2 regions of the Streptococcus sp. IMAU 99161 genome follow, and region 2 is predicted to be linked to the other one. Evidence: predicted binding sites of a transcription regulator. Region 2 holds the regulator's gene; the other holds the start of a gene.

Region 1 (12,107 bases), on a different contig from region 2:
CACAAGGGGGATCAAAGTTATCCGCTCGAAAAAGCTATCCGAAATTCAGAAACTGTTCCGTTTGAACAGTTGGCTTCAACTAAATATCCTGATGTCAAGATACCAACATCTGGAAGTATGTTGGGAATCTGGGCTGATGAACCTGCCAATGAATACAAGGAAGAGGAAGTCTTCCAGGTCATGGAAGCTTTTGCCAACCACAACAAGGACTATTTCAAGGCGGACTTCACTGCTCTTAGAAAAGTAGTTGCTACGGTGCCAACAGATCTAGCCATTTACACACCAGAATCTCGCGCAGCACTTGCGAAAGTCTTAGATAGCTTGAATTGGAATGTGAGCCGTGCTCATCAAGATCAGGTGGATCAAGAAGTGGCCACTTTGACCCAAGCCCTTGCGGGGCTCAAGCCAATCACGCAAAAAGGTAGCTTGGCTGAAAATGACGTCAAAGCCCTAGTGGAAGACAAACCAAGTCTTGAAATCGTAGAGAAAGAACTTGATTTTGACCTTGTGGAACGCACCAATCCAGATCTCTCTAAAGGAGAACGCAAAGTGACCCAGGCTGGAGTTAAAGGACAAGGCCTTGAGTATGTAGAGGTTTCGCAACTTGATCAAAGTCGAAAAGTGATAGCTACAGAAATTGCCACAGAGCCGGTTGCAGAAATTGTTGAAGTCGGTACCAAAGAAGTCGTGATCCCGACAAGCCCTTCAGCAGAGGCACCAGTGAAATTAGATGTGCTCGTAAACAAAATTGCTCCAGATCAGTCAACACCTCATGTGATCTCGAAGGATCAACCAGTAGCACCAGTAAATACCCAAGCGTCAATTCCAGCAACTGTGGAAAAAGCAGTTCGTCCAGAAACAGTAAACCCTGATAAGCAACTTCCAGAAACGGGAGTGGAATCTGCTCTGGGACTCGCTTTACTAGGAGCGATCTTAGGAGCAGCAGGAATGAACTTGAAAAATAAAAAAGAGACTGAGACCTAGTTGATTTGTAACAGGTCGGAGTTAGGAGGCAGGATGTTCATCATTCTGCTTCTTTTTTGTGTTTGTAAAACTGTACCCGGACAGTTTGAATTTTCCACTCTTGTAACCCCTTCTATATCCTGTTAAAATAAAACCATGACACGATACAAAGCAACCATTTCATATGACGGGACCTTGTTTGCAGGGTTTCAACGCCAACCGCATGCCCGTAGTGTGCAAGAAGAAATCGAAAAGACCTTGACGCGTCTTAATCAAGGAAAGCCTGTCACCGTTCATGGAGCAGGGCGAACGGATTCTGGTGTCCATGCTCTTGGGCAGGTCATCCATTTTGATCTCCCTCAAGCGCGGGATGAGGAGAAGCTCCGCTTTGCCCTGGATACCCAAACACCTGAGGATATCGATGTGATTCGTGTTGAGACGGTTTCAGATGACTTTCACTCACGCTACAAGAAGCACAGCAAAACCTATGAATTTATCGTGGATTATGGCCGTCCCAAGAACCCCATGATGCGTCACTATGCAACCCACTACCCTTATCCGTTGGATGTAGACAAGATGCAAGTGGCCATTCAAAAGTTGGAGGGAACCCATGATTTCACCGGTTTCACCGCTTCAGGGACCAGTGTGGAAGACAAGGTTCGCACGATTACAGAAGCTCACTTGGTCGAGGACGCGGCAAATCATCGCCTGCTCTTTACCTTTTCGGGCAATGGCTTTCTCTACAAGCAAATCCGCAATATGGTGGGAACTTTGCTAAAGATCGGAAATGATCGGATGCCGATCGAGCAGATCGATCTGATTTTGGAAAAGAAGGACCGCAATCTTGCAGGTCCAACAGCAGCGCCAAATGGCTTATATTTAAAGGAGATACGCTATGAGTAATGAATTAATTCTTGCAATTTCAGGAAATGATATTTTTAGTGGGGGAGGTCTTCATGCAGACCTTGCAACCTATACAACCAACAAACAACATGGCTTTGTGGCGGTAACTTGTTTGACAGCTATGACCGAGCATGGTTTTGAAGTGATTCCGGTGGATCCGACTACTTTCGCTCAACAACTGGGTTCTCTCAAAGAGGTTCCTTTCTCTGCCATTAAACTCGGCCTTTTGCCAAATGTTCAAGTGGCAGACCTAGCTTTGGACTATGTCAAAGCTCATGCAGATATCCCAGTAGTGCTCGATCCTGTCTTGGTCTGCAAGGAAAGCCACGATGTGGAAGTTTCAGCTCTTCGAGACGAATTGATCAAGTTCTTCCCTTATGTGACCATCATTACGCCAAACCTACCAGAAGCTGAAATCTTGACCCAAAGTCAGATTCAATCGCTCGATGATATGAAAGCTGCTGCTCGCAAACTCCATGAATTAGGTGCTCCAACTGTCGTGGTCAAAGGGGGCAATCGTCTCAATAAAGAAAAAGCCATCGATGTCTTTTATGATGGCACAGATTTCACCGTGATCGAAGAACCTGTTTTAGAAAAGAACAATACAGGGGCTGGCTGTACTTTTGCATCTAGTATTTCTAGTCAATTGGTTCAAGGGAAATCTCCACTTGAAGCTGTGAAAGCTTCTAAAGACTTTGTCTTCAAAGCAATCCAACATTCAGACCAGTATGGAGTAGTACAATATGACATCTAATCGAACTCAACTCATTGCCCGCCTTTCCATTTTGACAGCCTTGACGGTGGTTCTTGGCTACTATACCAAACTCCCAACTCCCACAGGGATTGTCACCCTGTTAGATCTGGGTGTATACTTCACAGCCTTCTATTTTGGACGTAAGGAAGGCGCTATTGTTGGTGGTGTCGGAGCCTTTTTACTCGACCTCATTTCAGGTTATCCTCAGTGGATGTTCTTTAGCCTCCTCTTTCACGGGGGACAAGGCTATTTCGCTGGCTTCAAGGGAAAAGCTCGTTACCTAGGCTTGCTTCTTGCGACAGTCGTCATGGTAGGCGGCTACGCACTAGCTTCTGCTCTCTTTTTAGGCAATGGCTGGGGAGCTGCTATCTCGGATATTCCAAATAACCTTGCTCAGAATTTTGTTGGAATGGCTTTAGGCTATGTGGTCTATTATGCCTTCCAAAAGAAAGGAAGCTAACTCATGGATCTGGAGCAACTGAAGAAAGATACAGGGCTCATTCTTTGTGATGTTTTAGACAAGGCCAATCTTCGCCAGGGGCAAATTCTAGTCTTAGGCCTATCTTCAAGTGAAGTAGCGGGAGGTCAAATCGGCAAGGCGTCGAGTATCGAAATCGGTGAGGTGATTGTTAAAACCTTGCTGGACGAATTGACATCAAGAGAAATTTTTCTTGCAGTTCAAGGGTGTGAACACCTCAATCGGGCCTTAGTGGTTGAAAGAGAATTGGCAGACAAGAAGGAGCTAGAAATCGTCAATGTCCTTCCGAGTCTCCATGCAGGAGGTGCTGGGCAACTCGCAGCTTTCAAGTATTTTAAAGATCCTGTCGAAGTGGAATTTATCACAGCTCAAGCGGGACTAGACATCGGAGATACCTCAGTTGGAATGCATGTCAAACATGTCCAAGTCCCCATTCGTCCAGCCCTGCGTGAACTAGGAGGTGCCCATGTCACAGCCCTGGCCAGTCGGCCAAAATTGATCGGTGGATCCCGAGCAAGATACCAGGAAGACCCGATCCGAAAAGCATAACATCAACTAGCTTTCAGGAGCTAGTTTTTTTGAACTAAAAGAGATGTAAATCCGTTTTAAAACTTGCTTTTTCAAACTTTTATGGTAAAATTATAGAGAATGACTATATTATTTTAAGGAGAGACAGAATGTCTGTATCATTTGAAAACAAAGAAACAAACCATGGTGTATTGACTTTCACAATCAGTCAAGAACAAATCAAACCAGCTTTGGACCGTGTGTTTGAATCTGTTAAGAAAACTTTGAACGTACCTGGATTCCGTAAAGGTCATATTCCTCGTCCAATCTTCAACCAACGTTTTGGTGAAGAAGCTCTTTACCAAGATGCTTTGAATGATGTTCTTCCTGCAGCCTATGAAGCAGCTGTGAAAGAAGCAGGTCTTGAAGTCGTTGCTCAACCAACATTTGACGTTGTTTCTATGGAAAAAGGTCAAGACTGGACATTGACAGCAGCTGTTGTGACAAAACCTGAAGTTAAATTGGGTGCTTACAAAGACCTTGAAGTTTCAGTAGAAGTTTCTAAAGAAGTCACAGACGCTGATGTAGATGCTCGTATCGAACGCGAACGCAACAACTTGGCTGAATTGGTCGTTAAAGAAGGCGCTGCTGCTGAAGGGGATACAGTAGTGATCGACTTCGTTGGTACAATTGATGGTGTTGAATTCGACGGTGGTAAAGGAGATAACTTCTCACTTGGACTTGGTTCAGGTCAATTCATCCCAGGATATGAAGAGCAATTGGTAGGACACTCTGCTGGTGAAACAGTTGATGTTGTCGTAACCTTCCCAGAAGATTACCAAGCTGCTGACCTTGCAGGTAAAGAAGCAAAATTTGTAACAACGATCCACGAAGTGAAATCAAAAGAAGTGCCAGCTCTTGACGACGAATTGGCAAAAGACATCGATGAAGAAGTTGAAACACTTGCTGAATTGAAAGAAAAATACCGCAAAGAATTAGCTGAAGCAAAAGAAGAAGCATACAAAGATGCTGTCGAAGCAGCAGCGATCGATAAAGCAGTTGAAAATGCTGAAATCGTAGAACTTCCAGAAGAAATGATTCATGAAGAAGTTCATCGCTCAGTAAATGAATTCCTTGGAAACATGCAACGCCAAGGAATCTCACCTGACATGTACTTCCAAATCACTGGTACAACTCAAGAAGATCTTCATAAACAATACGAAGCTGAAGCTGAAAGCCGTACCAAGACAAACCTTGTGGTTGAAGCAGTAGCGAAAGCAGAAGGCTTTGAAGCAACTGAAGAAGAAATCAATGCTGAAATCGAACAATTGGCAAGCGACTACCATATGGAAGTTGCACAAGTTCGTAACCTTCTTTCACTAGAAATGTTGAAACATGACATCACTGTGAAGAAAGCTGTGAACGTGATTACAAGCTCAGCAAAAGTAAAATAATTTAGAACAAGAAGGAGAGTCGCGAGGCTCTTCTTTTTTGATTTCTGATTTCCTGGAGAATCCTGGAATTTTCCTTTGACGAAAGGGGAAATTTATCGTACAATAGAGTGTAACGATAAAATGCCTGATAGAGGCTTTTCGTCTATCAGTGAGGATAGGATGAGGTGTGAGACCGGATTCCTCTCCATTTAGGAAATGAAACATAAGGAGATCTACCCTTGGAATTAGAAGTATTTGCTGGACAAGAAAAAAGTGAACTTTCTATGATTGAAGTGGCGCGTGCGATCTTGGAATTGCGTGGACGTGACCATGAAATGTACTTTAGTGATCTTGTAAATGAAATTCAAAACTATCTTGAAAAATCAAACAGCGAGATCCGCGAAGCTCTTCCATTGTTCTACACTGAGTTGAATGTGGATGGAAGCTTTATCCCGCTTGGAGATAACAAATGGGGCCTTCGTTCGTGGTATGCCATCGATGAAGTTGATGAAGAAATCATTGCTCTTGAAGAAACAGATGAAGACGAAACACCTAAGAAACGCAAGAAAAAACGTGTTAATGCCTTCATGGATGGAGACGAAGATGCGATCGATTACAACGACGACGATCCAGAAGACGAAGAAGTTTACGAAGCAGATCCTTCTTTCATATGACGAAGAAAATCCAGATGATGAAAAGAGTGAAGTCGAAGCTTACGATGCTGAAATCAATGAAATCGTACCAGATGATTTGGGCGAAGAAGTTGAATTGAGCGAAGAAGACGACGAAGAAGAAGAATCTGACGACGAAGAAGAATAAAACATAAGAGGCTGGGCATAAAGTGTCCAGCCTCTTATCTATGATAGATAGAACTGCAAGACGCAGTAGTTGATTGAGAGTGGGACAAGGAACGATTTTTAGTCAACATTCGTTCTGTCCCACTCCCTTTTGGTTTACATTGAAAAAGGTGGTAAGTTAGAGTATAATGAACATGTAATATTCCCCAAATAGGAGGTGTTCCAAATGGACTTTCGTTTAGATGACAGTTTAGTAGATGCCGGTATTGACACGGTGGTGGTTGGCATAGCTAAACATGTGGATCCTCAAGCTGTTTTACCTGTCGCTTTTCTTGAAAAGAAGCAAGCGATGGAACAATGGGCGCTCCAATGTAAGTTGGAAGAAGTTGCAGAATCAGCGGTCGTTACAGGCTATACCGATTTGTTGCAAAAGGTAGGGCGCAGTATCAAGAAAAATCCGCCAACAATTCTTGCCCTCATCCGAAACATCCAGCATCGTGGTTCTCTGCCTCAGATCAATAGTATCATTGACATTTATAATGTTGAATGTCTGAGAACCTATCTCGCTATTGGAGGACATGATCTGGATAAAATTGAAGGCCCAATTGAATTTACGATCAGTCAAAGAGAAGATCTCTTCTTACCTATCCTTTCTAGCGAAAAGCATGTAGCGCCGACAGACCCCGTCTACAGAGATCAAAAAGGGGTTCTAGCTTGGTTGGATGTACGGGATAGCGACCTTTACAAATTTGAGGAGACAACAAAAAATGCCCTCTTTGTCATCCAAGGAAACCAAGAGACCACAGTAGAGATGCGCTTAGAAGCACTGGAGCGAATCCACAAGGATCTTGCTTCCTGCATGCCTGATCTTCAATTTGAGAAATTTCTCGTCACACGAAATGGAGTAGAGCCAGCCTCATAAGGAAATGAAAATGTTCTTCATAAACGTTTCAATTTGACAAAGAAGAGTATTTGCGGTAAGATATTGTTAGGGCACCTCATTTTGAGGTCGGAGCTCCCTATGGATTAGGGAGCTATTTTTGTTTTTTTCTGCAAAGAGGAATGGCCTCTACAACATTAGAAGAAGAGGAAAGCGCATGTCAACAAAATATATTTTTGTCACGGGTGGTGTCGTATCATCCATCGGAAAAGGAATCGTTGCAGCGAGTCTTGGGCGTCTACTTAAGAATCGTGGATTGAAGGTCACCATTCAAAAATTTGACCCCTATATCAATATTGACCCAGGTACCATGAGCCCCTATCAACACGGGGAAGTCTTTGTCACCGACGATGGTGCTGAGACAGACTTGGACCTTGGTCACTATGAACGCTTTATCGATATCAACCTCAATAAATACTCAAACGTCACGACAGGAAAAATCTATAGCGAGGTTCTTCGGAAGGAACGCCATGGGGAATACTTAGGAGCTACTGTACAGGTCATTCCTCATATTACGGATGCCTTGAAAGAAAAAATCAAACGAGCAGCGACGACGACCGATTCAGATGTCATCATCACAGAAGTTGGCGGTACCGTTGGAGACATTGAGTCCCTTCCATTCCTTGAAGCTCTTCGTCAAATGAAGGCAGATGTCGGTGCTGAAAATGTTATGTACATCCACACCACCCTTCTTCCTTACTTGAAGGCTGCAGGAGAAATGAAAACCAAACCAACCCAACACTCTGTGAAAGAATTGCGTGGACTTGGAATTCAGCCAAATATGTTGGTTATCCGTACGGAAAAGCCTGTCGGGCAAGGAATCAAGAACAAGTTGGCTCAATTCTGTGACGTAGCTCCAGAAGCCGTCATCGAGTCTCTTGATGTACAGCATTTGTACCAAATTCCATTGAATTTGCAAGCGCAAAATATGGACCAAATCGTGTGTGATCATTTGAAATTGGATGTCCCACAAGCAGATATGACGGAATGGTCTGCTATGGTCGATAAGGTCATGAGCCTCAAGAAACAGGTCAAGATTGCCTTGGTGGGCAAATACGTAGAATTGCAAGATGCCTACATCTCAGTTGTAGAGGCTTTGAAACACTCTGGATATGCCAATGATGCTGAAGTCAAAATCGACTGGGTGAATGCCAATGATGTGACAGCTGAAAATGTAGCTGAACTCCTTGACGGAGCTGATGGAATCATCGTGCCAGGTGGTTTCGGCCAACGGGGCACAGAAGGCAAGATTCAGGCCATCAAGTATGCGCGTGAAAATGATGTACCAATGCTGGGAGTTTGCCTTGGTATGCAGTTGACCTGTGTCGAGTTTGCACGTGATGTTTTGGGACTAGAAGGAGCTAACTCAGCAGAATTGGACCCAGAAACCAAGTATCCAGTGATCGATATCATGCGCGATCAAATCGATGTAGAAGATATGGGAGGGACCCTTCGTTTAGGGCTCTACCCATCAAAACTCAAGCGAGGATCAAAAGCAGCAGCAGCCTATGACAATCAAGAAGTGGTGCAACGTCGCCACCGTCACCGTTATGAGTTTAACAATGCTTTTCGTGAACAATTCGAAGAAGCAGGACTGGTCTTTTCAGGTGTTTCTCCAGACAACCGTTTGGTCGAAATCGTTGAAATTCCAGAAAATAAATTCTTTGTGGCTTGCCAATACCACCCAGAATTGTCAAGCCGTCCAAACCGTCCAGAAGGTCTTTACACAGCCTTTGTGACCGCAGCTGTCGAAAACCACGATAGTAAGTAAGAAGAAGAGGTTAGGTTTCGTCACCTGGCCTCTTTTCATTGAAAGAGATGGCAAACCCTGAAAAAAGTTTGAAAAAAATCTTGACAAACATCTCGATGATTGATATACTAGTAAGGTACTCAATCGCGGGGATGGCGGAATTGGCAGACGCGCAGGACTAAGGATCCTGTGACCGCTTTAGGTCGTGAGGGTTCAAGTCCCTCTCTCCGCATCGGATGAAGATAGCTTCGGCTATCTTTTTTGTTTCTCGAAACCTTTGTGGTAGAATAGGTGGGAGAGGTGGTATAAACATGAAGAAGAAGTATCTGATTTTGGCCGATGGCCTCTTTGCACTATTGGGAAGTGCCCTTAATTTTTTCGGTCCTATTATGATTTTAGCTATGGTGATAGGCGCATACAAGGATACTTTTAGATATTTTATCGCCTTAAACATATGGAACGTCCTCGCTTTTCTAGCAGCGATTGCTTCTAAGTATTTGCTCAGGAAAGAGAAAAGGATTAAAAAGTGGATTCCCAATCTTTTCTTGATGGCAGGCTGTATTCTCTTTCTTGCGGCAATCCTTGCTATGTACGAGAGCTTTCCGTTGCTTGAGGGATTGGTCAACGGGCTTCTTGGAAAACTATTTACCGACAGTCAGTTATTTGATGCTTATTTCTATTCACAATGGGTTGCAGCGGTATCCCTTGTGATTTGCGGGATTGGCTTTCTAGTCTCATTAAAAAATTTCAAAGAGAAGGATTGAAAGGGGGTTAGCTCCCTTTTTTGCTTTTTGAAAAGGTAGGAGGGAGAGGGTTCCTCCTCTTTTATCAGAAGAAATCACGTAAAGCCACAGGAAAGACTAGTAATTTTAGTGTAAAAGTGATAAAATAAACAATGTAAGTGGTTTAACCACAAAAAATTAGAGGAGGCCTACTACTAATGGCAATCGTTTCAGCAGAAAAATTTGTCCAAGCAGCTCGTGACAATGGTTATGCAGTTGGTGGATTTAACACAAACAACCTTGAGTGGACTCAAGCTATCTTGCGTGCAGCAGAAGCTAAGAAAGCTCCAGTACTTATCCAAACTTCTATGGGTGCTGCAAAATACATGGGTGGTTACAAAGTATGTAAAGCCCTTATCGAAAACCTTGTAGAAGCAATGGGAATCACTGTACCAGTTGCTATTCACCTTGACCATGGTCATTATGAAGATGCTCTTGAATGTATCGAAGCTGGTTACACTTCAATCATGTTTGATGGTTCACACCTTCCAGTTGAAGAAAACCTTAAATTGGCGAAAGACGTCGTTGAAAAAGCTCATGCTAAAGGCGTTTCCGTTGAAGCTGAAGTTGGTACTATCGGTGGTGAAGAAGACGGTATCATCGGTGACGGTGAATTGGCACCAATCGAAGATGCTAAAGCAATGGTTGCTACAGGAATTGACTTCTTGGCAGCAGGTATCGGTAACATCCACGGTCCTTACCCAGCAAACTGGAAAGGTCTTCACCTTGACCACTTGCAAAAATTGACTGAAGCTGTACCAGGATTCCCAATCGTATTGCACGGTGGATCAGGTATCCCTGATGATCAAATCCAAGCAGCCATCAAACTTGGTGTTGCGAAAGTTAACGTTAACACTGAATGCCAAATCGCATTTGCAAACGCTACTCGTCAATTCGTACGTGAATACGATGCAAACGAAGCAGAATACGACAAGAAGAAACTCTTCGACCCACGTAAATTCTTGAAACCAGGTTTCGAAGCAATTACAGCAGCTGTTGAAGAACGTATCGACGTATTCGGTTCAGAAGGCAAAGCTTAAAAAAAACAGGAAAACAAGATCCCAGGTGGATCTTGTTTTTTTGTATTGGAAAGTTGGGTACTAGCATTCTTTTGGGAGCCGTTAAGTCTCTTGCTTACAGGCTCTATTTTTTGTACAATATGGCTATGAAAAAATTCAAACAGTATAGCTGGATCATTTTTGTTTTTCTTATCCTTTTTCTAGGAGGTACATTTGGTTTCCACCAACTTAGTTTGCAAAAAGAAAGCAAGCTCCTCATGCCCATAGGTAAGAAGGTTGTAGTCAATGGACATCAAATGAATGTATATGTCAAAGGAGAAGGGCCGGAAACGATCGTTTTTCTTTCAGGTGCTGGTATTGCATCGCCTATATTAGACTTTAAAAATCTATCAGATCCCCTATCCAAAAAATACAAAGTAGTCGTCGTAGAGCGAGCGGGCTATGGTTTCAGCGAAGATAGTGATCAATCCAGAGATGTGATGGAGGTTCTTTCTGAGACCCGTCAAGCTTTGTCGCAAGCCGAAGTTTCGGGACCTTATGTGATTGTTTCGCATTCAATGGCTAGTCTTGAGAGTCTTGCTTGGCAAGAAAAATATCCTAATGAAGTAAGGGCAGTGATCGGTCTTGATTGGGCCCTGCCGGCAAGTTATCAGGATTTAAAGGAACATCCAACTCTCATGACCTTAGCCTATTGGACGAGTAAGATTGGGCTGCTCCGTTATTTTCCAGAGTCTGTTTACCTGAAAAATGATGATTTGACGGATAGTGAACGCCAACAATATCGATTTTTAGCTTACAAGCAGTTGCTGTCGAAGGCTATGTTAAACGAAACTCGTGCAGTGAAAGAAAATGCTCGTAAGGTTAGTGGATTTACCATTGATTCTAAAATCCCTGTGCTCCTATTCGTCTCAAATGGGGAGGGAACTAGCTTTAGTCGGTCGAAGTGGCAGAATTATGCGAAAGACTTTGCTAGAAATCACTCCAATGTCCAAGTTGTTTATGAGGATGCCCCTCATGATTTTTATCATAGCAAGAAGGAGGAGGTCGTCTCTCAAATAAGCTCTTTTCTACATCAGTCTAGACTTGATTAAAAAGATCAACTAAAAGTGCTTGACATCCGTTCTCAGAGTGCTATACTAAGAAGGTAATCGCCGATTTAGCTCAGTTGGTAGAGCAACGCACTCGTAACGCGTAGGTCACAGGTTCGATCCCTGCAATCGGCATCGAATGAGACAATAAAAAGCCTGTTGTGACGGGCTTTTTTGATGTTTAATTGCTTTTTGTACCAAATTAATTATAAAAGGCTTCGATGAGCATTAAAAGGACCTGCTTGATGTAGTAGTGATGGCTAGAAGCACCACTTGGAGGGGCGAGATAATGAATGATGGTGATAAACGATTCGTTCTGTCTCGCTCCTTTTTTTGACCGCATAAGCGCCTTTTTTGACCACCTAGTCAAAAGTCCTTGTTACTTTTCACTTCCTCTGCTATTATAGAATCATCAAAGGAAGGAACCCTTCCGAATAGTGAAAATGAGGTATTAGGATGAAAAAACTACTTGGACTAGGATTTATTCTTGCTGCTCTTGCGGTTGTCACAATGGGAATGGTTGGCTTTCCAAAGCTTGATGTGAAAATCTGGCCCCTATTTCCCGTTCTCTTATTTGCTTTCTTTACTCTTGAAAATCTCTTCAAAAAGGATTACAAGGCAAGTGCTATCTGTGCTTTGATTGCTCTGATGATTGCAAACGCGATCTACGATCTTTTGCCGGTTTCAAATGGC
Region 2 (12,107 bases):
TTAGTGTAATGGATATCACGTAAGATTCCGGTTCTTGAGATGGGGGTTCGATTCCCTCAGGGTGGAGTAGTTAAGAGAGGTTGGGTCAAAGGTCCTAACCTCTCAATTTTCTTTGGATTGTCGAGCAAGACGCAGTGGTTGAGTGGGCTCTACTACGCTGATTTCATCAGCTTTTACAGCCCTACTCAACTGTGCGGAGGTGGGACGACGAAATCGAATTCTACGAATTACCGATTTCTGTCCCAATCTCTCTTTTTTATTTATTTAGAGCTAGAAAAAAGACTCTCTGGAAATCAGAGAGCCTTTTCAATTGATGGATTAGTTTTTAGATGCTGCTTGGAATTCAGGGTTTTTCCATGCTTCATCAATGATGGCTTGCAACTCAGAAGCAGAAGCTTGCATCTTTTGAGTTTCAGCATCGTTCAATGGGATGTTTACAGGACGTACAATACCATGCGCACCAACAACGGCTGGTTGACCGATATAGACGTTCTTCACGCCATATTGACCTTCTTGGAATACTGAAAGAGGAAGGACAGCATGTTCATCATCAAGGATAGCTTTTGTAATACGAGCAAGGGCGACTGCGATACCGTAGTAAGTAGCACCTTTTTTATTGATGATAGTGTAAGCTGCGTCACGAACACCTTCGAACAATTCGATGAGTTCAGTTTCTTGAACGTTTTGAGTGTCTTTCAAGAATTCTTCAAGGTTGACACCTGCAATGTTAGCATGTGACCAAACAGCGAATTCTGAGTCACCGTGTTCACCCATGATGTAGGCGTGAACAGAACGAGCATCTACGTCCAATTTTTCAGCAAGGGCTTGACGGAAACGAGCTGAGTCCAGTGAAGTACCTGAACCGATAACACGTTCTTTAGGGAATCCAGAGAATTTCCAAGTAGAGTATGTCAAGACGTCAACTGGGTTCGCAGCAACAAGGAAGATACCTTTGAAACCTGATTCAACAACTTGAGTTACGATTGATTTGTTGATGGCAAGGTTCTTACCTACAAGGTCAAGACGAGTTTCACCTGGTTTTTGAGGTGCACCAGCAGTGATGACAACTAGATCGGCATCTGCACAGTCTTCGTACTTAGCTGCGTAGATCTTCTTAGGTGAAGTGAAGGCAAGGGCGTGGCTAAGGTCAAGAGCATCACCGACAGCCTTTTCGAACAATTGAGGAATTTCAATGATTCCAAGTTCTTGAGCAATACCTTGGTTTACAAGTGCGAAAGCGTAAGATGAACCTACGGCACCGTCACCAACAAGGATGACTTTTTTGTGTTGTTTAGTTGCAGTCATGAGTCTAAACATCTCCTTCATTTTTTTTTGAGATCATCTCTCATTCGTTTTCATTTTACCACTTTTAAATGTCTTTGTCACTCAAAATAGTATAGAACCTAAGATGTAAACGTTTTTACATTTGTGCTCACAGAGAGTAAAATAGCGTAAAATGTGATATAATAGAGGGGTGAATTAAGTAAAGAGAGGCATTTTTTGAATGCAGGATAATAATCTTATTAATGTGAATTTAACATCAGAAATGAAGACGAGCTTTATCGATTATGCCATGAGTGTAATCGTGTCTCGTGCTCTTCCTGACGTTCGAGATGGTTTAAAACCTGTTCATCGCCGTATCTTATACGGTATGAACGAGTTGGGGGTTTCACCTGACAAACCACATAAGAAATCAGCTCGTATCACAGGGGATGTTATGGGTAAATATCACCCACACGGGGATTCCTCTATTTATGAAGCCATGGTTCGGATGGCGCAATGGTGGAGTTATCGCTACATGTTAGTGGATGGTCATGGAAACTTTGGTTCTATGGACGGTGATGGTGCCGCTGCACAACGGTATACCGAAGCTCGTATGAGTAAGATCGCTCTTGAAATGTTGCGCGATATCAACAAAAATACCGTTGATTTTGTGGATAACTATGACGCCAGTGAGCGCGAACCATTAGTTCTTCCAGCGCGTTTTCCGAACCTTCTTGTAAATGGGGCAACGGGGATCGCTGTTGGGATGGCCACTAATATTCCACCTCACAACCTTGGAGAAACCATTGATGCTGTGAAGTTGATGATGGACAATCCTGAAGTGACGACACGCGACTTGATGGAAGTCTTGCCTGGCCCGGATTTCCCGACAGGAGCTCTTGTCATGGGGAAATCAGGGATCTTCAAGGCTTATGAGACAGGGAAAGGTTCTATCGTCCTTCGCTCTCGCACTGAGATTGAAGTAACTAAGAGCGGCCGAGAACGCATTGTCGTGACTGAGTTTCCATATATGGTCAATAAGACCAAGGTCCATGAACATATTGTCCGTTTAGTGCAAGAAAAACGGATCGAAGGGATTACAGCTGTACGGGATGAATCCAACCGTGAAGGGGTTCGCTTTATCATTGAAGTACGCCGGGATGCATCTGCAAACGTGATCTTAAATAACCTCTTTAAGCTGACTCAAATGCAAACTAGCTTTGGTTTCAATATGTTGGCCATTGAAAATGGAGTTCCTAAAATTCTCTCTCTTCGTCAAATTTTGGGCGCTTATATTGAGCATCAAAAAGAAGTAGTGACTCGCCGGACCATCTTTGATAAGGAAAAGGCAGAAGCCCGAGCTCATATTTTAGAAGGTTTGCTCATTGCCCTAGATCATATTGATGAAGTAATCAAAATCATTCGCAACAGCCAAACGGATGCAGAGGCTCAAGCGGAATTGATGAGCAAATTCAAGCTGTCAGAACGCCAAAGTCAAGCTATATTGGATATGCGTCTTCGTCGTTTGACTGGTTTGGAACGAGATAAAATTCAAAATGAATACGATGACTTGGTAGCTTTGATTGCTGATTTAGCAGATATTTTGGCTAAACCAGAACGGGTCGTTGCAATTATCAAAGAAGAATTGGAAGAAGTCAAACGCAAGTTTGGCGATGCTCGTCGCACGGAGTTGATGGTCGGTGAAGTTCTGTCTCTTGAAGATGAGGACTTGATTGAAGAAACCGATGTCTTGATTACTCTTTCTAACAAAGGATATATCAAACGTTTGGACCAAGCTGAATTTACAGCTCAAAAACGTGGGGGACGTGGTGTTCAAGGAACGGGTGTAAAAGATGATGATTTTGTCCGTGAACTGGTATCAACTAGCACCCACGACCATCTGCTCTTCTTTACCAATAAGGGACGTGTCTATCGTCTGAAAGGCTATGAAATCCCAGAATATGGACGTACAGCCAAAGGCTTACCGATTGTCAATCTTTTGAAACTGGACGAAGGAGAGTCCATTCAAACCATTATCAATGTTGAGCAAGATCGAAGTGATGAGGCTTATCTCTTCTTTACGACGCGACAAGGTTTGGTGAAACGGACCAATGTAGCAGAGTTTTCAAATATCCGTCAAAATGGACTGAAAGCCTTAAATCTAAGAGATGATGATGAATTGATCAATGTCTTCCTTACTGATGGAGATACAGACGTTATCATCGGTACCAAGTATGGCTATTCTGTTCGCTTTAATGAATCGGTCGTTCGGAATATGGGCCGGACAGCCACTGGGGTTCGTGGAGTGAATCTTCGTGATGGAGACCAGGTTGTCGGTGCTAGCGTGATTACGGACCAAGATGAAGTGTTGATCATCACTGAAAAAGGGTATGGTAAGCGGACAATGGCAAGTGAATACCCAACCAAAGGTCGTGGTGGTAAGGGAATTAAGACAGCCAACATTACAGAGAAAAATGGTGCTCTCGCAGGTCTCATGACTGTTGAAGGCAATGAAGACCTTATGATTATAACCAATACTGGTGTGATGATTCGGACGGGTGTGGCTAATATTTCTCAAACTGGTCGTTCTACTCAGGGTGTGAAAGTGATGCGACTGGATCAGGATGCTAAGATTGTGACCTTTACAACAGTTCAGGCAGATGAAAAAGACGAAGAAATAGTAGAAGAAAACGAATAGATAAGGGGACAGAATGTCACGCAAAAGAAAAAAGAAAAAGAGTTTACGCAATACTCTTATCAATGTTGTTGCAACGCTCTTGATTATCCTCTCACTATTATTGATCTTTAATGCACCGATCCGAAATATGATCATGGTTTGGCACACCAATCAATACCAGGTGAGCAAGGTTGATAAAAAGACCCTAGATAAAAATAAGAAAGTAAAGACGAGTTTTGATTTTCAGCATGTGCAGTCTTTGTCGACTGAAGCAGTGATCAATGCTCAATGGCAGGCTCAGAAGCTTCCTGTTATTGGTGGAATTTCGATTCCTGAATTAAACATGAATCTTCCCATCTTTAAGGGACTCGAAAACGTTGCCCTATATTATGGCGCAGGGACCATGAAGGAAACCCAAGTCATGGGGAAAGGCAATTATTCACTTGCCAGTCACCATGTCTTTGGTTTGACTGGTGCTAATGCTATGTTATTCTCACCTTTGGAAAAAGCCAAGGCTGGCATGAAGATCTACATCACGGATAAGGAAAAGATTTATACCTATGTCATCTCGTCTGTTGAGACGGTGACCCCTGATCGTGTGGATGTAATCCAAGACCGTGAAGGTGTCAATGAAATTACGCTAGTAACTTGTGAGGATGCTGCAGCAACTTATCGTACGATTGTCAAAGGGAGTTTGGAAACCTCCGTTGACTATGACAAGGCTCCAAAAGATATCTTGGATTCCTTTGGGAAATCCTACAATCAAATGCAACTTTAAGGAAATAGAAGCTTAAGGCAAGGCCTAGGCTTCTATTTTTATGAATGAAAACTGTAAAAATGTAAGAGACTGGTAACATAATGTAAGAGACTTGTCATACTTCTGTGTGAAATTCAAGGTATAATACTAGGTGGTAAGGCAGGATAAGGAGGAAAAATTGTGACCAAGGATCGGATTTATCATCTCTTACATCATTTTTACAAACTTTTAGTCAATGATTTTCCACGAAATGGTTTAATTACAAAAGGCATTTATGAAGTCGAGCAGCTTTATCAGGCACTAGAGGCGATTCCTCAGCACCAAGAGTATTTGATGCGTTCTGAGATTCAAACATTTTTAAAAGAACTGGAGCAAGTACAGAGCGGATACCAAATTTGGTTTAAGAAAGACCAAGTGCTAGTATTGGATGATTTGAAGCAAGAAATATCTTGTCAGTAAAGAAATACATGATTTTCTCTTTTGATTACGAATTAATAAGTGAGGAGGAAATTATGTACGAAATTTCATTTATTGAACCATCTTTGCTTCCTAGAGAACGTTTGGTCTCAGAGGGAGTTGAGAAGTTAAGTCACCAGGAGCTGGTATCTATTCTACTGAGGACTGGAAATAAACAAAAAAGTGTCTATGAGATTGCCCAAAACCTCTTGACGTCTGTGAATAGTTTAAAAGAGCTGGGGAATTTGACCTTAGAAGAGTTGCAGGAAATCTCAGGAATTGGTCGTGTCAAGGCAATTGAACTGCAAGCGGTTATCGAGTTAGGAAGACGGATTCACAAAGATCAGTTGATGAGTTCAGAACAGATCATGAGCAGTCAAAAATTGGCCCATAAAATTCAACAGGAAATTGGCCATAAGAAGCAGGAGCATCTAGTAGCACTCTATTTGAATACACAAAATGAGATTATTCACCAACAGACTATCTTTATCGGAACGGTCAATCGTAGTATCGCAGAACCGCGCGAAATTCTCCACTATGCCTTAAAGCATATGGCTACCTCTATCATTCTAGCTCACAATCATCCATCTGGTGCAGTATTTCCGAGTAAAAATGATGATGAGGTCACCAATCGTGTCATAGAAGCCTGTGATGTGATGGGTTTAACCTTGTTGGATCATTTGATTGTTTCGGAAGATAACTATTACAGTTACCGTGAAGAGACTGATCTCTTAGTATAAAAAAAGGCTGGGACAAAAGTCCTAGCCTCTTAATTTTCTTTGGATTGTAGAGCAAGACGCAGTGGTTGAGTGGGCTGCTCTACTACGCGGATTTCATCAGCTTTTACAGCCCTACTCAACTGTGCGGAGGTGGGATGACGAAATCGAATTCTAACGAATTACCGATTTCTGTCCCACACTCTTTTTTTACTAAAGCTGTTCTTGTTATTCTTCGTTTTTTCTCATGAAATAAAGAAGGGTTTGCAACTCACTGGTTAGGTCCACATATTGAACGACAACACTTTTTGGGAGGGATAAATGAACCGGTGAAAAGCTTAAAATACCCTTGATACCAGCATCGACAAGGAGGCTTGCCACTTCTTGCGCCTTGACACTAGGAACGGTCAAAATAGCTGTCTGGATTCCTTCTTGTTTTAATTTTTCTTTGATTGAAGAAATTCCGTAAATGGGAATTCCATCCTTACTTTTGGTATCAACCAGTTCGTGGTCATCTACATCAAAAGCCATGACAATTTTCATTTTGTTTCGCTCGTGGAAGCGGTAGTTAAGAAGCGCACTTCCCATATTGCCGATCCCAACAATGGCTACGTTGGTAATCGCATTATCATTTAAAAGATCTGCAAAAAAGTTCATTAGCTTTTTAACATCATATCCGAAGCCCCGTCTTCCCAATTCGCCAAAATAAGAGAAGTCTCGACGAACTGTCGCTGAGTCAATTCCGATAGCATCTGCGATTTGCTTGGAATTAGCTTTCTCTATTTTTTCGGAGTTGAAGCGCTTGAAAATGCGGTAATAAAGGGATAAGCGTTTTGCTGTTGCGCGTGGAATTGGTGTATTTTTATCATGTTTCACAATATCACAACCTTTCCCCTTTATTGTATAGGAAGATTGTGAAAAAATCAACTATCTAAACCGATTTTTCTCTATTTTTTTACCAAAAGAAAACAGTTACTACAAACAAAGAATTTTCTGTTTGTAGCAACTGTTTAGGCTCTTTCGTCTTGTTCAATCTTCTTTAGAAAGTTGTAGAGGCCGTCTATTTTTCCAGTATAAGGAAGTCTTTTTCCCTTGTAGTGAATGGACGTAACGTTGTAGGTGTCCGGAAGGGTCACACAGCCTGAAAAATCAAGAATACAGGCTGCAAGATCGGTGTAAGTAGTGGTACGTTCCACTTGATAAGCATCTATATAAGTTAAAGTAACCATTTTTAAACCTCGATTTTATCGAAAATTTCTCTTTCAACGAGACTATCCATTAAGAAATAAAATTTTTGTTGGATGATGTCATTTTTTGAATCTTTAAAGATGTTGACTAGGCGAAGCCCAGACTTATCAGTGATGTTAATTTTGAAGCCTGAGAGGTCTTTATTAAAAATGATTTTGAGTAAAAATCCATCACCGCTGTTGGGGACAGCCTCAAGTAAACGATTTAATTCGAAATTACCGACTTTTGTGACAGCAAAAGTGTTGTCGCGAAGGGTGTATTTCTTTACATTGGGATGAAGACGATAGGTATATTTACAGTCTTTTAATGAAACAGTAGTTCCAAATGCCATATTGTTCTCCTATGATAAAATTTCTTTAAGACTTGCGAGGAAGGTTTGAACTTCCTCAGTGGTATTGAGTTCTGAAAAACTAATCCTCAGGGATTCTTTTAGACGAGGACTATCAGCGCCATAGAGGGCTTCTAAAACATGGCTGGGTTGTACGGTCCCAGCAGTGCAAGCAGAACCAGTGGATACAGAGATACCCGCTAGATCCAGTCGCATGAGTAAGATGTCATTTTGCACACCTGGAAAGCCAAGGTTCCATACAAAGGGAAGGTGGTCATCACAAGCGTTTACGTAGTAGTCGTAGGTTGCTAAACCATTGACTAGTTCTTGTCCGAGTTTTTGAACCTGGCGGAAGTTTTCTTCTTGATGAAGACTAGCCTGATGAAGTGCCTCAGCCATTCCGACGATGGAAATAAGATTTTCGGTGCTGGCTCTCATTTTATTCTCTTGATCGCCACCGTGTAACAGTTGATCAAAATCTGGAGTCGCTGCATAAAGAAAACCGACCCCCTTTGGTCCATGAAACTTATGAGCTGAAGCACTGAGGAAATCGATTCCCAGCTCTTCAGGATAGACAGGGACCTTGCCAATTGCTTGAACGGCATCGACGTGAAAGGCTGCAGGATGGTTTTTTAAAAGTTGGCCGATTTCTTTGATGGGTAAGAGATCACCTGTCTCATTATTGGCATACATGGTCGAGACAAGGATGGTATCAGGTCTCAGGGCTGCCTTGAGATCATCGACCTGTATGCGACCATCTCTTGGTTGAATGATCGTTACCTCGAATCCAAAACGTTCGACAAGGTATTCAAGAGGCTCTAAGACAGCATGGTGCTCAAGAGCAGTCGTAATGATATGCTTGCCTTGATCTTGGTGTTTGAGACAGTAGCCTTTTAGAACTGTATTATTACTTTCTGATCCACCTGAAGTGAAGAGAATGCGATTGGGAAGGGTTTGGAGAGCTTGAGCAATTTGCTCACGCGCTTCTCTGAGGAGTTTTTTAGCCATTCGACCATGGGCATGGAGGCTAGAAGGGTTTCCATATGTCGATTGCATGGTTTCAGTCATTTTGGTGATGACTTCAGGCAAGAGAGGCGTCGTTGCTGCATTATCAAAGTATATCAAATGAGGACCTTATTTCTTATGGTAGGCAAAAAGTGGACTAACCGGTTTTCTTTCTTGGATACGAACAATTGCTTCAGCAATTAATTCGCTGGCTGTCAGATAGTTCACATTTTTAGGAGTCTTTTCTTTGGTAGCAACCGAATCTGTTACCAAGATTTCTTTGATTGGAGATTGGTCTAATAACTCTGCAGCTCCCTTGACAAATAAACCATGGCTAGAGACGGCATAAATCTCAGTTGCTCCCTCTCGTTGAACGATTTTAGATGATTCTGAGAAGGTTTTACCAGTGTTTAAAATATCATCAATCAAGATGGCCTTCTTACCCTTGACATCTCCAATGATATAGCCATAATCACGGTTGGCATCATCTTGTTCGTAATCGATAATAGCGATTGGAGAGTCCAAGTATTCGGCTAAACTACGAGCGCGTTTAACACCGGAATTCTTTGGACTAACAACGACGACATCGGAGCCAGTTAATCCTTTGTTAATATAGTGTTCCGCAAAGAGTGGGATGGTATAGAGGTTGTCTACTGCGATATCAAAGAACCCTTGGACCTGAACAGCGTGAAGGTCCAGTGTTACGACACGATCCACACCGGCTTTGACCAACATATTCGCAACCAATTTAGCTGTGATTGGTTCACGAGGAGCAGCAGTACGGTCTTGACGGGCGTAGCCAAAATAAGGCATGACCACATTGACCGTATTGGCACTAGCCCGTTGACAAGCATCAACCATGATCAAGAGTTCCATTAAGTGATTGTTAACGGGATAGCTCGTTGATTGAATGATATAGATATCGTATCCACGAACACTTTCTTCAATATTGACTTGGATTTCTCCATCAGAAAATTGGCGTGAAGAAATTTTTCCAAGTGGAACGCCAGCGTGTTTCGCTATTTTCTGCGCAATGCCTGGATTTGAATTGAGAGAGAAGAGTTTCATATTTTTTTTATCTGACATGTGATTCCAACCTCTTTTAGAATTTAATCTTAGCACTATTTTAGCAAAAAATTGTGATAATTTCAGCTATTTAACAACCTTTGTGCCAATCTTGCGATTTTACTTTTAGCGGGTTTGTAGCTGATACCGTGGTCCTTTATGAATTGTTGAAAATTTGCTTCCTCTTCAGCTGTCTCTACCTCGATTTCCAATTCATAGTCTGCTGTGTCCAGATAAGTACTGTAGTCTAGTGCGACTAGGCCTGCTTCTGTCTCTTTTTCCAAGCGTTTGGTCGTGAGACTTCCCCAGACGGCCAGTTTCTCAAGTGGGATCTTTTTGGAAGATAACAATTCCTTAATTTCACCATCTGGTAAGGCTTGATGCTGTAGGATAGACTGGGTTTCTTCTGGACTCAGATCTTGATTGTATTCGAAGTGCCCGACTGTCTCAGGTACCTTTAGGGTGAGTTCAGCTGTGCTTGCAAAGGTCCGAACTCGGAGTGCCATCTTTTTTTTGCGGATGAGCTGATTTGGAGTGTCGATATAGTGATTGGTTTGGACGACCTCTTGAGTGTCAGTAAAGAGTGGAAGAAGGGATTGGTATTCATCCTTGTCTAACATGGTTTTGTATTCAATTTCTAAATGGTTCATTTTGTCATCCTTTGCTTTTTTTTGGTAGCGATTCATGATATAATAAGAGATGTGTTTATTGTATACAAAAACGTTTCAGAATACAAGGTGGTAGGATGGCAATTGATTGGGAAAATTTCTTAGACCCCTATATCCAAGCTGTTGGGGAATTAAAAATTAAACTTCGGGGAATTCGCAAACAATACCGGAAGCAACAAAAGCATTCACCCATCGAGTTTGTCACAGGCCGTGTAAAACCCATCGAGAGTATCCGCGAAAAGATGGTTCGAAGAAGTATTTCAGAAGAAAATCTGGCCCAGGATATGCAAGATATAGCGGGGCTTCGGATCATGGTCCAGTTTGTGGACGATGTGGATGAGGTTTTGGAGGTCTTGCGACATCGGCAGGATATGCGTGTGATCCAAGAGCGGGACTATATTCGCCACAAAAAATCCAGTGGTTATAGAAGCTACCATGTGGTAGTAGAGTACCCCGTTGATACCATCGATGGAAATGAAACCATCTTAGCAGAGATTCAAATTCGGACCTTGTCCATGAATTTTTGGGCAACAATCGAACATTCGCTAAATTATAAATATAAAGGAGACTTTCCAGACGAGATCAAAAAACGCTTAGAGACGACCGCAAACCTTGCTTATCTCTTGGATGAAGAGATGGGTGCCATTCGGGATGCGATTCAGGAAGCTCAAGCCCTGTTTGATCCACTTCATCGTAAGTTAAATGATGGCGTTGGAAATAGTGATGACACAGATGAAGACTACAGGTAAAAAAGTATCCATCATTCGCAATCGAAAGCGTCAGAGTGAAGAGGTTTTTCAACAATTGAGTTACAAGCTCCGTCAAAATAATTTTATTTTAACGGAGAAACATCCCGATATTGTCATTTCCATTGGTGGGGATGGGATGTTGCTGTCGGCTTTTCATAAGTATGAACACCAGTTAGATCGGGTTCGCTTTATCGGTGTCCATACTGGGCACTTAGGCTTTTATACCGATTACCTAGACAGCGAGATCGACAAGCTAGTTGAAAATTTAAAATATGACACGGGAGCCAAGGTTTCCTACCCTATTTTAAATGTTAAGATTACCTTTGACAATGGTGAAACCCGCACGATGAGAGCGCTGAACGAAGCTACGATCAAGCGCAGTGACAGGACGATGGTGGCGGATCTTATGATCAATGGTGTGGATTTTGAGCGCTTCAGAGGAGATGGGATTACCGTTTCGACTCCTACAGGAAGTACGGCTTACAACAAATCCTTGGGAGGAGCAGTCCTTCACCCAACTATTGAGGCGTTGCAGATTGCTGAGATCGCTAGTCTCAACAACCGTGTTTATCGTACCTTGGGTTCTTCTGTCATTGTCCCTAAAAAGGATAAGATCGAGATTACACCGACACGACCTGGCTTCCATATTATCTCTGTTGATAATTCGACTTATTCTTATCGCAATATTGCCAAGGTAGAATACCAGATCGATAATCATAAGATTAATTTTGTGGCAAGCTCTAGTCATACTAGTTTTTGGAATCGGGTCAAGGATGCCTTTATCGGAGATGAAAGGGAATGAGATTTGAATTCATAGCCGATGAGCATGTCAAGGTCAAAACTTTCCTGAAAAAGCACGAGGTTTCAAAAGGTCTCTTAGCCAAGATCAAGTTTCGTGGTGGTCGGATTTTAGTGAATGATCGGCCAGAAAATGCGATTTATCTGTTGGATATTGGGGATCGCTTGGTCATTGATATTCCGGCAGAAGAAGGGTTCGAAACCCTAAAACCCATGGATCGGCCCTTGGATATTTTGTTTGAAGATGATCATTTTTTGGTCTTAAACAAACCCTTTGGCATTGCCTCGATTCCAAGTGCGATTCATTCTAATACCTTAGCAAATTTTGTGAAAGGCTATTATGTGAAACAGTGCTATGAGAACCAGCAGGTTCACAT

What was found. The regulator Rex, encoded in region 2, represses fermentation and respiration genes when NADH is low (regulators of the CRP and FNR family bind a similar motif). The targets are predictions, from matches to a motif close to TTGTGAANTANTTCACAA.
Region 1: the regulator Rex is predicted to act here: its motif matches at 9,404-9,421, upstream of HA044_RS08445 (class II fructose-bisphosphate aldolase).

The regions. Positions count from the first base shown of each region.
Region 1 is NZ_JAAPAW010000013.1:30,953-43,059, forward strand. It holds gene HA044_RS08390 (family 20 glycosylhydrolase) at 1-984, shown strand, start outside; gene truA (tRNA pseudouridine(38-40) synthase TruA) at 1,120-1,866, shown strand; gene HA044_RS08400 (bifunctional hydroxymethylpyrimidine kinase/phosphomethylpyrimidine kinase) at 1,859-2,620, shown strand; gene HA044_RS08405 (ECF transporter S component) at 2,610-3,080, shown strand; gene HA044_RS08410 (TIGR01440 family protein) at 3,084-3,647, shown strand; gene tig (trigger factor) at 3,776-5,059, shown strand; partial or broken gene rpoE (DNA-directed RNA polymerase subunit delta) at 5,278-5,857, shown strand; gene HA044_RS08425 (B3/4 domain-containing protein) at 6,062-6,757, shown strand; gene HA044_RS08430 (CTP synthase) at 6,933-8,546, shown strand; tRNA gene HA044_RS08435 (tRNA-Leu) at 8,672-8,757, shown strand; gene HA044_RS08440 (hypothetical protein) at 8,837-9,289, shown strand; gene HA044_RS08445 (class II fructose-bisphosphate aldolase) at 9,466-10,347, shown strand; gene HA044_RS08450 (alpha/beta fold hydrolase) at 10,467-11,417, shown strand; tRNA gene HA044_RS08455 (tRNA-Thr) at 11,477-11,549, shown strand; gene HA044_RS08460 (hypothetical protein) at 11,617-11,757, opposite strand; gene HA044_RS08465 (hypothetical protein) at 11,871-12,107, shown strand, end outside.
Region 2 is NZ_JAAPAW010000006.1:3,695-15,801, reverse strand. It holds tRNA gene HA044_RS02370 (tRNA-Arg) at 1-66, shown strand, start outside; gene HA044_RS02365 (L-lactate dehydrogenase) at 319-1,305, opposite strand; gene gyrA (DNA gyrase subunit A) at 1,505-3,961, shown strand; gene HA044_RS02355 (class A sortase) at 3,975-4,718, shown strand; gene HA044_RS02350 (porphobilinogen deaminase) at 4,878-5,156, shown strand; gene radC (DNA repair protein RadC) at 5,210-5,893, shown strand; gene HA044_RS02340 (redox-sensing transcriptional repressor Rex) at 6,098-6,745, opposite strand; gene HA044_RS02335 (DUF4649 family protein) at 6,880-7,098, opposite strand; gene HA044_RS02330 (DUF1831 domain-containing protein) at 7,101-7,448, opposite strand; gene HA044_RS02325 (cysteine desulfurase family protein) at 7,458-8,570, opposite strand; gene HA044_RS02320 (ribose-phosphate diphosphokinase) at 8,580-9,536, opposite strand; gene HA044_RS02315 (CYTH domain-containing protein) at 9,599-10,165, opposite strand; gene HA044_RS02310 (GTP pyrophosphokinase family protein) at 10,261-10,932, shown strand; gene HA044_RS02305 (NAD kinase) at 10,916-11,734, shown strand; gene HA044_RS02300 (RluA family pseudouridine synthase) at 11,731-12,107, shown strand, end outside.